Regions from separate parts of the Ensifer canadensis genome, predicted to be linked through region 2. Evidence: riboswitches for the same ligand, from Rfam matches in the RefSeq annotation. Region 2 holds a riboswitch; the other holds the start of a gene.
The links. Region 2 has a riboswitch for thiamine pyrophosphate ahead of thiO (glycine oxidase ThiO). Riboswitches for the same ligand answer to the same signal wherever they lie in the genome.

Region 1 (5,670 bases), on a different replicon from region 2:
ACACGCTGTCGTTCGCCGCCGGACAGCGTCGGCGGCAGGCGCTTGCCGAAGCTGTCGAGCCCGACGCGGCCGAGGGCATCGTCTATCCGTGCGCGATCAGCGACCGACAGGCGAAGCGAGGGGCTGATGCCGAAGCCGACATTGGTCGCGACGTCGAGATGTGCAAACAGGTTGTTGTCCTGAAAGATCACGGAGACGGGTCGTTCTGCCGGCGCCTGTCCCGACATCGTCTTGCCGAGAATGCGAACCTCGCCCCGGTCCGGCTCCTCGAAACCGGCGATGACATGAAAGAGGGTCGACTTTCCCGACCCGGAGGCCCCGGCAACTGCGACGATGCCACCTGGCTGAATGGCGCAATCGAAGTGCAGTGCGGTGGTGTCGTAACGAACGTCGACGCCAACAAGTTCTACCGCCGCCTGGGAATTCATGCGTTTCGTCCTTCCGGCACTCGCCTGTCGCCGGCCGTGCCGAGCATGGTGAAGATCAGGCAGATGAGGCCGAGGAAGAGCGCCAGACCGGCTGCATCCGCGGTGCGATAGCTGCCCATCCGGCTGTAGAGCAGCCATGGAAGCGTGACCATGTCCTGCGAACCGAACAGCGCCACTGCACCAAGGTCGCCGAGCGACAGCGCCATGGCGAAGGAGAACGCCATCAGCAACGGTTTCCGGAGCGGCGGCAAGTCGATCCATCGCAGGCGATGGAAGCCGCGGATGCCGAGGCTTGCTGTCAGTCGGTCGGTGCGTGCGGCATGTGTTGCCATCGCCGGTGCCAGGATCCGGTGCACGAACGGCAGCGCCATCAATGCGTTGATGGCGACGACGATGGCGGGGGCGAAACGGGCGACATCGCCGAAGGGGCGCAGGAGCAGAAACCATCCCGCACCGAGCACGACCGGCGGCACCAGTAGCACCAGCGACGTGCTGGCGGTGACAGTGCCCGCAAATGCCCTGGCCAAGGTCGGGGCGTGGCGACGCGCCACGACGATGCCGGCGGCGCGGATCATCGCGGCGGCCATGGTGACGCAAAAGAATGCCGAGAGGACGGCGATGACAATGCTGGTGACGAGAGCACGATGCACGGTCGGGTCGCCGGCAAGCTTCACCAGATCCGCACGCAGGCCGGAACCGACGACGGCGATCAGCGGTGCGCCGATGAAGAGCAGCGAGAACAGGATCCAGCCGGCGTCGGACGTCCGGGAGAGGCCGGTTCCTGCATCATAGCGTCTGGAGATTTTGCCCGCGGTTGCGCTTTGTGCAGGTTCGGTCGCGACACGCGTTAGAGCCAGGAGCAGGGCTCCGGTCATGACGATCTGTAGGGCGGACAGGGCGATCGCCCGCGGCGGGTCGAAATCGAAGCGCAGCGCCTGGTAGATCGCGACCTCGATGGTGCTGGCGGCAGGCCCGCCGCCGAGCGTCAGCACCAGCGTGAAGCTGGTGGCGCAGAGCATGAAGACGAGGCCGGCAGCACCTGGCAGCAATCCCCGAAGGACCGGCCACTCGACAAAGCGGAAGAGTGCGGCTGGCGGCATGCCGAGATTGGCGGCGGTTCTCCAGTATTCCGAAGGGATGCGCTCGAGCCCGGCGAGAAAGAGACGTGCGATAAGCGGCATGTTGAAGAAGACGTGGGCGAGCAGGATGCCGAAAAGGCCGTAGATGCTGATCGGCTGCTGCAGCCCGAGGCCGGCGAGGGCGGTGTTGAGCGCGCCCTGCCGGCCCCAGATCTCGATCAGCCCGAGCGCGCCGACAAGCACGGGCAGGCCGAGCGGCAGGGCCATCACCCGCAGAACCCAGACGCGGCCGGGAAAGCTCGGCCGGCGCGCAAGCGCCCGTGCGATCGGGATGGCAAGAACAACGGAAAGCAGCGTCGAAAGGCTCGCCTGCAGCAAGGTGAAGCGCGTTACCCGCCAGATATAGGCATCGAACAGCACGCTGTTGCCGAAGTCACCGCTCTGGAGCAAAAGGGCTGCAATCGCCAGGCCGACAAACAGCAGGATACCGCCGAGACTTAAAGTCCCGGCGGTCATCGTGATGCGATTTTCGGCAGGCGCGAACAAATGCGCCTCAGTTCTTGCTAATGGCGGCCAGCCATTCGTCGATCCAGGCCTTGCGGTTCGCCGCCACCTCTTCCGACGGCAGCAGGAAAGTCTTCTCCGGATTGACCAGCTTGCTAAAAGCCTCCGGCAGCGGCTCCTTGGTCGCCGCGACCGGCATCATCCAGTTGGTCGTCGGAATGATCGACTGGAACTCCGGGCCGGTCATGAAGGCGAGAAACTGCTTGGCAAGCTCCGGCTCCTTGGCGCTCTTGGTCATGCCGGCAACTTCGATCTGGATGTAGTGACCTTCCGAGAATTCGGCCGCCTGGTAGCGGTCGGTGTTTTCCGCCACCATGTGGTAGGCGGGCGACGTGGTGTAGGAAAGCACCATCGGCGCTTCGCCCTTGGTGAAGAGGCCATAGGCTTCCGACCAGCCCGGCGTTACGGTCAGTACCCTGTCCTTGAGCTTGGCCCAGGCGGCGCCGGCTTCGTCGCCATAGACGGCCTTGACCCAGAGAAGCAGACCGAGGCCCGGCGTCGAGGTGCGCGGATCCTCGATGACGATCTTCTGAGAGGCGTCGCCTTCGACCAGTTCCTTCAGGCTCTTCGGCGGCGTCTTCAAGGTCTGGGTGTCGTAGACGACGGCGAAATGGCCGTAGTCATAGGGAAGGAAGGTGTCGTCGGTGAAGTCGCCGGGTACCTTGACGTTGGCAGGCTCGATGCCGTGCGGCGCGAAGAAGCCGGTGGCCTTGGCCTCGGCGACGAGGTTTGTATCGAGGCCGAGCACGATGTCGGCCTTGGAGGCCGCGCCTTCGAGCTTGAGGCGGGTCAGAAGCTCGACGCCATCGGCGACGCCGACATAGGTGACCTTGCATTCGCAGGTCTTCTCGAAAGCTTCGGCGACCTTGGCACCCGGCCCCCATTCGGTGATGAAGCTTTCATAGGTGTAGACGGTCAGCGTCTTGTCGGCAGCAACGGCATTGGCCGCGAAGACAAGTCCTGCCGTCGCGGCAAGCGCTAGCCGGCTAAGAACCTTGAGTTGCGATGAATTGGACATGGCAGGCACCTCTCCCTAAAAATGATGTTGCATGGGAAAAGGGCGTATCGATCCGATCGCGTCTAATCCCTCCGCCGGTATGAGCCGGATCAGGTTCCGCGGGTTGGCGTTCAACGCCTCTCAGCCTTCGGCCGCCATGCGGTCGGAAGGCACCCCGTTAGAGCGGGTAGAGATTTACCGCCGAGCCGGTTTGATGGCAAGCGAAGTTTGAGGACGGCAAAAGCGCCCGCCCCGCATTTTCGCGCCGCGGCGCATGGGGTAAAATCGTCGGCAGAGTTTGCAGACGCCGAAGGAGCCTGCGATGACTGACATGCTCGTTCGCCTTTATGCACTGCCGGCACAAGCGAGATCACCGCTTGCTGACGGTATCGGCATTCACCGCGCAATGGCACCCGAACGAAGCTTGTTGTTCCCTGGATCGAGCAGACATTTGGCTCCGGCTGGGCGGGCGAGGCGGAGGTGGCCTTCAGATCGACGCCGACGTGCATGCACATCGCGGTGTTCGAGGACCGGATCGTCGGCTTTGCCTGCCACGATGTCACAGCGCTCGGTTTCTTCGGGCCGACGGGCGTCGACGAGGCCATGCGCGGACGGGGATCGGCGAGGCGCTCTTGCGCGTGAGCCTGACGGCGATGCGTGACGCAGGCTACGGTTACGCCATCATCGGCGGCGTCGGCCCGGCCGAATTCTACCGACGCACGGTCGGCGCCATCGAGATCCCCGATTCCAACCCCGGGATCTATGCGGAGATGCTGTTTCCCGATACCTTGCCCGAAGATCACTGACAACGAGGACGCAAAATCGCCGGATCGCGCCCTTGTTCGGTTTTCTTGCTTTTCCTTGCCCGTGCCTTTGCGCTATGGGCTTTGCCATGGCCCGATCCACCTTCACCATTCTGCTCGGCGGTGCACTGACCCCGACCGATCGCCTTGCGCGCCAGCTCGCAGGCAGCCGCTTCGTTGCGGCCGATGGCGGCATGCGGCATGCGCGGGTGCTATCCGTGACCCCCGACGTCTGGGTGGGCGATTTCGATTCGACCGAGGAGGCGCTGCTCGCGGAATTTGCCGATGTCCCGCGCGAGCCCTATCCCGCCGCCAAGGCTGCGACCGATGGCGAAATCGCTGTCGAGGCGGCGCTGTCGCGTGGCGCCGAAGCCTTGATCTTTGCCGGCGCGCTCGGAGGATCACGCAGCGACCATGCCTTCCTGCACCTGCTTCAGGCTGCTTCGCTGGCCGAACGTGGGTTGCCGGTGTTCATGACCTCGGGTGAGGAGGAGGCCTATCCGCTGCTTGCAGGCGAGATCGAAATCGATCTGCCGAAGGGCAGCCTATTCTCGATCCTCGGACTGACCGATCTCATCGGGCTTACGATCGTCAACGCGCGTTATCCGCTCACCGATTTCACGTTGCCGTTCGGGTCTTCGCGCACCGTTTCCAATGTCGCGGAGGGTCCCCTTCGCATTTCCCTCGACACCGGCCGGGCGATCGTTCTCGCCCGCCCCTATGACCTTTCCGGAGCCTGAGCCTTGGCGCCTCCCATTCTGAAACTCGACGATATCTTCCTGACCTTCGGTGGCACGCCGCTTCTGGCCGGCGCCAACCTGCAGGTGGAGCCGGGGGATCGCATCTGCCTTGTCGGGCGCAACGGTTCCGGCAAATCGACGCTGATGAAGATCGCCGCCGGTCTTGCCGAAGCGCAATCGGGCGAGGTCTTCCGCCATCCGTCCTCGACCGTTCGCTACCTGCCCCAGGCACCGGATTTCGAAGGCTACGACACGGTGCAGGCCTATGCCGAGTCGGGCCTTGGCCCAAGCGACGACCCGTATCGCGTCGCTTACCTACTGCAGCACCTGGGTCTGACCGGCGAAGAAGACCCGGCACGCCTTTCCGGCGGCGAGGCGCGCCGCGCAGCGCTTGCCCGGGTGATGGCGCCGGAGCCGGATATCCTGCTGCTCGACGAGCCGACCAACCATCTCGATCTGCCGACGATCGAATGGCTCGAAGACGAGCTGACCCGCAGCCGTTCGGCCCTGGTGCTGATCTCGCACGACCGGCGCTTCCTCGAAAAGGTCTCGAACGCGACGGTCTGGCTCGATCGCGGCCAATCCCGCCGGCTCGACCGCGGCTTCGGCCATTTCGAGGCCTGGCGCGACGAGGTGCTGGAGGCGGAAGAGCTGGAGCAGCACAAGCTCGGCAAGGCGATCGAGCGCGAGGAGCATTGGCTGCGCTACGGCGTTACCGCCCGGCGCAAGCGCAACATGCGTCGTCTCGGCGAATTGCAGGACATGCGCTCGCGCCATCGCGGCCACAAGGGGCCGCAGGGCTCCGTTCAGGCGGCGGCTTCCGACGCCAAGGAATCGGGCAAGCTGGTGATCGAGGCGGAGAAGATCACCAAGGCTTACGGCGAGCGGACGATCGTTGCGCCGTTTTCCATTCGCGTGCACCGTGGCGACCGGATCGGCCTTGTCGGCCCGAACGGTGCCGGCAAGACGACGCTTTTGAAGATGCTGACCGGGCAGATCGAGCCGGATACCGGCACGGTGAAACTCGGCACCAATCTTGAGATGGCGACGCTCGACCAG
Region 2 (5,670 bases):
TGATCTCGGCGACAAATGCCGGCTCACAGAAAACCGCGTTCTTGCGCTTGAGCGCGACCGGCGGCATGTCCGACAATTGCTTGCGAAGGTCGCGGGCCATTTTGTCCGTAAAGCCTGTTCCGACCCCGCATACATAGACCAGCTCGTTGCCTCGCCTCGCCGTAAGCAGCAACCGCGAAATCGCGCCGGCCACCTTCGTCGATGGCTCACATCCGACGACTACAAAGCCGTCGCTCTGGATGCACTTCAGCTTTACCCAATCGCCGCAGGCACCTTGGTCGAGAACCGTGGGCGGGTACTTTAGCCAGAGCCATAAGGCACGCACGCCGAACAGATTCACGATACATTAGCAATCGGAACAATGCCCTACCGCACGCGTTTTTAAATGCATAAGCGTTGGTGTATTGTGGAGGCAACCCAATGTGGGCTCCGGACGGTCTGGCTACTCTCCAACCCAAAGACCGTCTGGATCTCCCTCCACGATTCCAGTGTAATCCCCCCAGCAACGGCGCATACTCTATGCGGGGCAAACGTCGGCCCTGTTCTCCCCTGGGCTGGCTGGGATTAGGGCTATGGGTAAAGCGGTTCGATCTCGCACAGGGATTGTAACGCCTGACGACTTCAAGCAGATCGAATGTGTCTTCCGGGAAATGGTTCAGGAAAGGCACCTCGCCTTTGATAGCGATGAAGCCGTTACGCTCGCGGCGCACCTGATCAGCCTTTTTCAAAGCGGCATCCACGACCACGATGCGCTCAAACAAATAGCTGGTTAATTGGGAGGGTGGCTGCCTGACCCGGCGGGACAACTGGAAAAGAGCGGCCTTCTTTTAGGGCTCTGCGGGAAGACCGCTAGCAATCTCAGCAACGACTAAATATCGAACTAAATCTGATGATTGGCGAGAACAATTCGCATTTAAGGAAAGGAGCGGCTAAGGAGTCGTCTCGTTTCCGCTGTCGTCCCCGCGGCGCCTTTTATAAGCGCCGCTTCTCTGTGGGCTCTGAGCCGGATTCCCCGCTACCAGCAGCAGTTCGACGCACGCAAATCTCAACTTTTGCTCACTTGGAGCCAATTAAAGATTTCGCTATCTTTCTCTCTTCGGTGAAGGCGGTAGCTCAAGAAGGGAGGTCTAAATGGCTATTCACTTTGACCAGTCAGGTTTTGAACTCGCACCCGAACAGCTCGATACACTTCAAAGGATATTCGATCGCATTTGCTTCGAAACGAGGATCCCGCGCCAAGACATCCGCGCTGGCCGCCTCGCAAAATTCCTGATGGATGAATTTAGGTTCGGCAATACGGATGAGTTGGCGTTAACAGAGTGCGGTCGCTGGTTCTGTAGGCGGGCGAGCCCAACACGTCGAATTCAGAGCGAACAGCAACCGACCAGTATGCTGCACTAGGCGATGTGTTGCTCAACACCGCAGAGTGACGCGCTGCCCCACTCTCGGCCCTCGACTGGGATCACACTACGCCAAGCATACTCCGGTCGGCGTGGCCGCGCAACGGCCACGCCGTCATCGAGATGCCCCAGAGACAGCTGAAAATATTCCGGATCCGAGGCCCGATCTGATATGCATGTGCTCGTTAATTCAGCGCCGGCGTCGGTCCCCAGACCTCGCGATCGAATCGGCACGTTCATGTCCCAGCTGCGAGCAGCAGGCGGCGTGACTTATCGAGACCAAACATGTCGCCATAGCGATCGAGCGCGACCATGACGGAGGTGAAGTTGCTTGCATTGACCGCCCTTTCGCGGCCGAGCGAATTTTCTGCACAGATATGGCGCCATTCGGATTTCCTTTTTACTGGGTGCTGGCCATTTTCCGACCGGGCTTGCACCGTGAACCACTCAAAACGGGGGACTCTCATGGATGCAGGACGGCGCCCTACCGAGGAGAAATGGTCGAACTGCATGAGCACGTTGATCGCCGTGGCTCTCATCGCCTCGGGCGCGCCCGCGCAGGCGGACACGACGGTGTGCTTGGGAAATGTGTGTACTGTCACTTCCAGGGACGGCACCAACCATGAAAGGTCTCTGAGCGACATCAATGAAGAAGCGAGAAAGGAATCGCTTGAGAACATTCGAGACATTGATTGTAGTGTGGCAGACGATGCCTCCACTTGCCTGAGAGCAAAACTCACGCTGCAGCGCCTTTTCTACTAAACGCATGCTCCTTGATGCCTTCCCGCCGCTAAACGAGTGCGAGGCCCGCCGCATTGATGCGCCGGCTCATGTTGCTCCTCTCAGCGCGATACGCGTTGAGATGTGCTCTAAGGCATGCGGATGACTTTCTAGCCCCGTTGGGAATGAACTAACAACGCTTGACAAAGCACGGCATTGGCCGTTCAACTCGGTTCATTCACCAGGGGAGTCCCGACAAGGGGCTGAGATATTGCTGGGCGGATCGGCTCCTTCGACCGCAGCGCAATGACCCGTTGAACCTGATCCAGTTCATGCTGGCGTAGGGACGGTGGGAACGACGGCAGTTGCGACAGCTCCTTTGCGATCGCGTGGACGTGTCTCTATCTTTCCAGCGCCAAGATCTGGGTCTCCAAACGTCAAGGTTGGAGCCGACCAATGGTTTTTTCAGATGTCGTACACGAGCCAAACCGCGGACATAGACGGCAACATCGACGCCCGTTAGCGGTGCGGCGCATGGATGAATGGCCCTACAGCTCCGGCCAGGTAACAGCTCGAACGGCTGCCAAATGAGGCGGGTGCTGATCAACGGAGCAGGTGTCGTCGGCCTTGTCACCGCATACGAACTGGCGCGACGCGGCATTGAGGTCTACGTCTTCGAACGTTCAAAACGGATTGGCGCCGGCGCATCCTGGTTTGCCGGCGGCATGCTGGCGCCCTGGTGTGAGCGCGAAAGTGCCGACGAGAAAGTCGAACGCGTCGGCGCGACAGCCATCGAGTGGTGGAAGACGGCGCTGCCCGATGAGGTCGTGCAAGAGGGGACACTTGTCGTCGCCGCCGCGCGCGATACACGCGAGCTCGATCGCTTCGCGGCGCGAACCAAAGGGCACAGACGGCTTGATGCAGACCAGATAGCCGAACTGGAACCAGATCTCGCCGGCCGTTTCTCTCGTGCACTCTACTTCCCGAGGGAAGCGCATCTCGATCCGAGAGAGGCGCTGTCTTCACTCCATGACACATTAATCGCCATGGGGGTGCGTTTTCATTTCGGCCAGGCGACCGATGCCACCGTCGATCGCCGTGTCGATTCGCATATTGACTGCACAGGCCCTGCCAGGCTCCCGGATGACGCGGCACTGCGGGGCGTGCGTGGCGAGATGCTCTATCTGCGCACCGGCGACATTCAACTGTCGCGTCCAGTGCGCTTCCTGCATCCTCGACACCCCGTCTATGTCGTTCCACGCCGCCAGGGCGTCTTCATGGTCGGGGCAACAATGATAGAGAGCGAATTGTCCGGTCCTATCACTGCACGGTCGCTGATGGAGCTCTTAAACGCAGCCTACGCCCTGCACCCGGCCTTCGGCGAAGCGCAGATCACCGAAACCGGAACTGGCATTCGCCCCGCCTACCCCGACAATCTGCCAAGGATCACGAAAAGCGGTTCGATCTATTCCGTGAACGGTATGTATCGGCATGGTTTCCTGCTCTCGCCGGCTCTTGCGCACGACGTTGCCGAACTTCTGCTCAACCCGGACCACAGATCGGAGTTCTATGATGAACCTTAACGTCAATGGCGAAGAGCACGAGGTCGCCTGCTCGACGCTCGCCGAACTGATGGCTGCACTCGACTACGAAGGAAGCTGGCTGGCGACCGCTGTCAACGGCGAACTCGTTCACGCGGCCGACCGCGATCGATGGCGCTTACGCGATCATGATCGCATCGAAATTCTCTCGCCGATGAAAGGTGGCTGACCATGCTGCAAGTCTACGACACGGAAATCACCTCCCGACTGCTCCTGGGCACAGCGGGCTATCCATCTCCAGCCGTGCTTTCGGACGCAGTGCGGGCTTCAGGGACACAAATCATCACGGTCTCGTTGAGGAGAGAGACGGCCGGCGGCAAAGCCGGAGGTGCGTTTTTCGAACTGATCCGCGAGCTCGGGACGAAAATACTGCCGAACACCGCCGGCTGCCACACCACCAAGGAGGCGGTGCTCACTGCTAAGATGGCGCGCGAGGTTTTCGAGACGAACTGGATCAAGCTCGAAGTGATCGGCAATCACGACACATTGCAGCCGGATGTGTTCGCGCTGGTCGAAGCCGCACAGATCCTTTCAAACGAAGGCTTCGAGATCTTTCCCTATACGACCGACGATCTGGTCGTTGCCGAGCGCCTGCTGGAGGCTGGCTGCCGCGTGTTGATGCCCTGGTGTGCTCCGATCGGCAGTGCCATGGGGCCACAAAACCTGTCCGCCTTGAGGTCGATGCGCGCACACTTCCCGGACGTGCCTCTGATTGTCGATGCGGGCATCGGCCGCCCTTCGCATGCAACGACGGTGATGGAGCTCGGTTTCGATGCCGTGCTCCTGAATACGGCGGTGGCCGGTGCCGGAAATCCGGCCTTGATGGCATCGGGTTTTGCCAAGGCGATCGAGGCCGGTCGGCTGGCTTTTGAAGCCGGCATGCTCGAACCGAGAGACATGGCAGTCCCCTCCACCCCGGTCATCGGAAAGGCGGTCTTCTCATGAAGCTCGATCCCTTCTACCTCATTGTCGACAGCGCGAATTGGGTCGAACGCCTCGTTCCAATTGGAGTGAGGCTGGTCCAGCTTCGCATCAAGGAAAGACCCGATAGCGAAGTCCGTAGCGATATCCGCATCGCCAGAACCATATGCGAGAGACACGGTTGCCAACTTGTTGTCAACGACCATTGGCGCATGGCGATCGACGAAGGCTGCGATTTCGTTCATCTCGGCCAGGAAGATCTGGCGCAAGCTGACGTGGCCGCGATCCGTGGGGCCGGCCTTAAGCTCGGCGTCAGCACACATGACGAGGCCGAACTCGATATGGCGCTGTCAGTCGCGCCCGACTATGTCGCGTTGGGTCCGGTCTATCCGACCGTTCTCAAAAAGATGAAGTGGGAGCCGCAGGGACTTGCTCGCCTCGCCACATGGAAGAAGAAAATCGGACCGACCCCACTGGTTGCGATCGGTGGACTGAACCTTGAACGCATTGATGGCGTCCTCACCCATGGCGCGGATTGTGCCGCGGTCGTGACCGACATTACACGTAGCCAGGATCCCGAGGACAGAACTAGGCGATGGATCGCTGCAACCTCACGATGGCGCATTGCGCCAGCGTGAACGAGATCTTCGTTTCCCAGCCGGCGACCACGGCCGAGCACCGTCCCCAGATGAGCCTCACCCTCAGAAAAGCCGCCACAACGGAAAATCGACCGAATATAGATGCCTAGAAGAGTGCCGCGAGGCTAACGTGTGACGGCGTAGTCACCGACGATCCTTGTTTCGCAAGCATCGTCAAGGTATATAGAAACCTGAAGGTGCTGTGGTCGAGGAAGATGTCTATTGTTGCAGTAAAGGTTTTGTCGACTGTCAATGCCCCTTATGGGACGAAGCTTTCGGCTGAGCAATTGGCATCCAAGATTTCCGATCCTGCCAGCGCAGTCAATTTCGATGCGTCGGCGTTCTCCTTTTTTTCCGAGGTAGACGAGAACCTTCAGATCTCGTTTCTTG

Region 1: another riboswitch for thiamine pyrophosphate. It lies ahead of thiB (thiamine ABC transporter substrate binding subunit); the one in region 2 lies ahead of thiO (glycine oxidase ThiO).

Annotation. Positions count from the first base shown of each region.
Region 1 is NZ_CP083370.1:3,541,553-3,547,222, reverse strand. It holds gene J3R84_RS17275 (thiamine ABC transporter ATP-binding protein) at 1-428, opposite strand, end outside; gene thiP (thiamine/thiamine pyrophosphate ABC transporter permease ThiP) at 425-2,029, opposite strand; gene thiB (thiamine ABC transporter substrate binding subunit) at 2,061-3,089, opposite strand; TPP riboswitch at 3,139-3,256, opposite strand; partial or broken gene J3R84_RS17260 (GNAT family N-acetyltransferase) at 3,391-3,874, shown strand; gene J3R84_RS17255 (thiamine diphosphokinase) at 3,961-4,611, shown strand; gene J3R84_RS17250 (ABC-F family ATP-binding cassette domain-containing protein) at 4,615-5,670, shown strand, end outside.
Region 2 is NZ_CP083371.1:965,055-970,724, reverse strand. It holds gene J3R84_RS24180 (ATP dependent DNA ligase) at 1-340, opposite strand, end outside; gene J3R84_RS24175 (hypothetical protein) at 573-773, shown strand; gene J3R84_RS24170 (hypothetical protein) at 1,132-1,401, shown strand; gene J3R84_RS24165 (hypothetical protein) at 1,637-2,140, opposite strand; TPP riboswitch at 2,354-2,485, shown strand; gene thiO (glycine oxidase ThiO) at 2,708-3,703, shown strand; gene thiS (sulfur carrier protein ThiS) at 3,693-3,890, shown strand; gene J3R84_RS24150 (thiazole synthase) at 3,893-4,666, shown strand; gene J3R84_RS24145 (thiamine phosphate synthase) at 4,663-5,280, shown strand; gene J3R84_RS24140 (hypothetical protein) at 5,496-5,670, shown strand, end outside.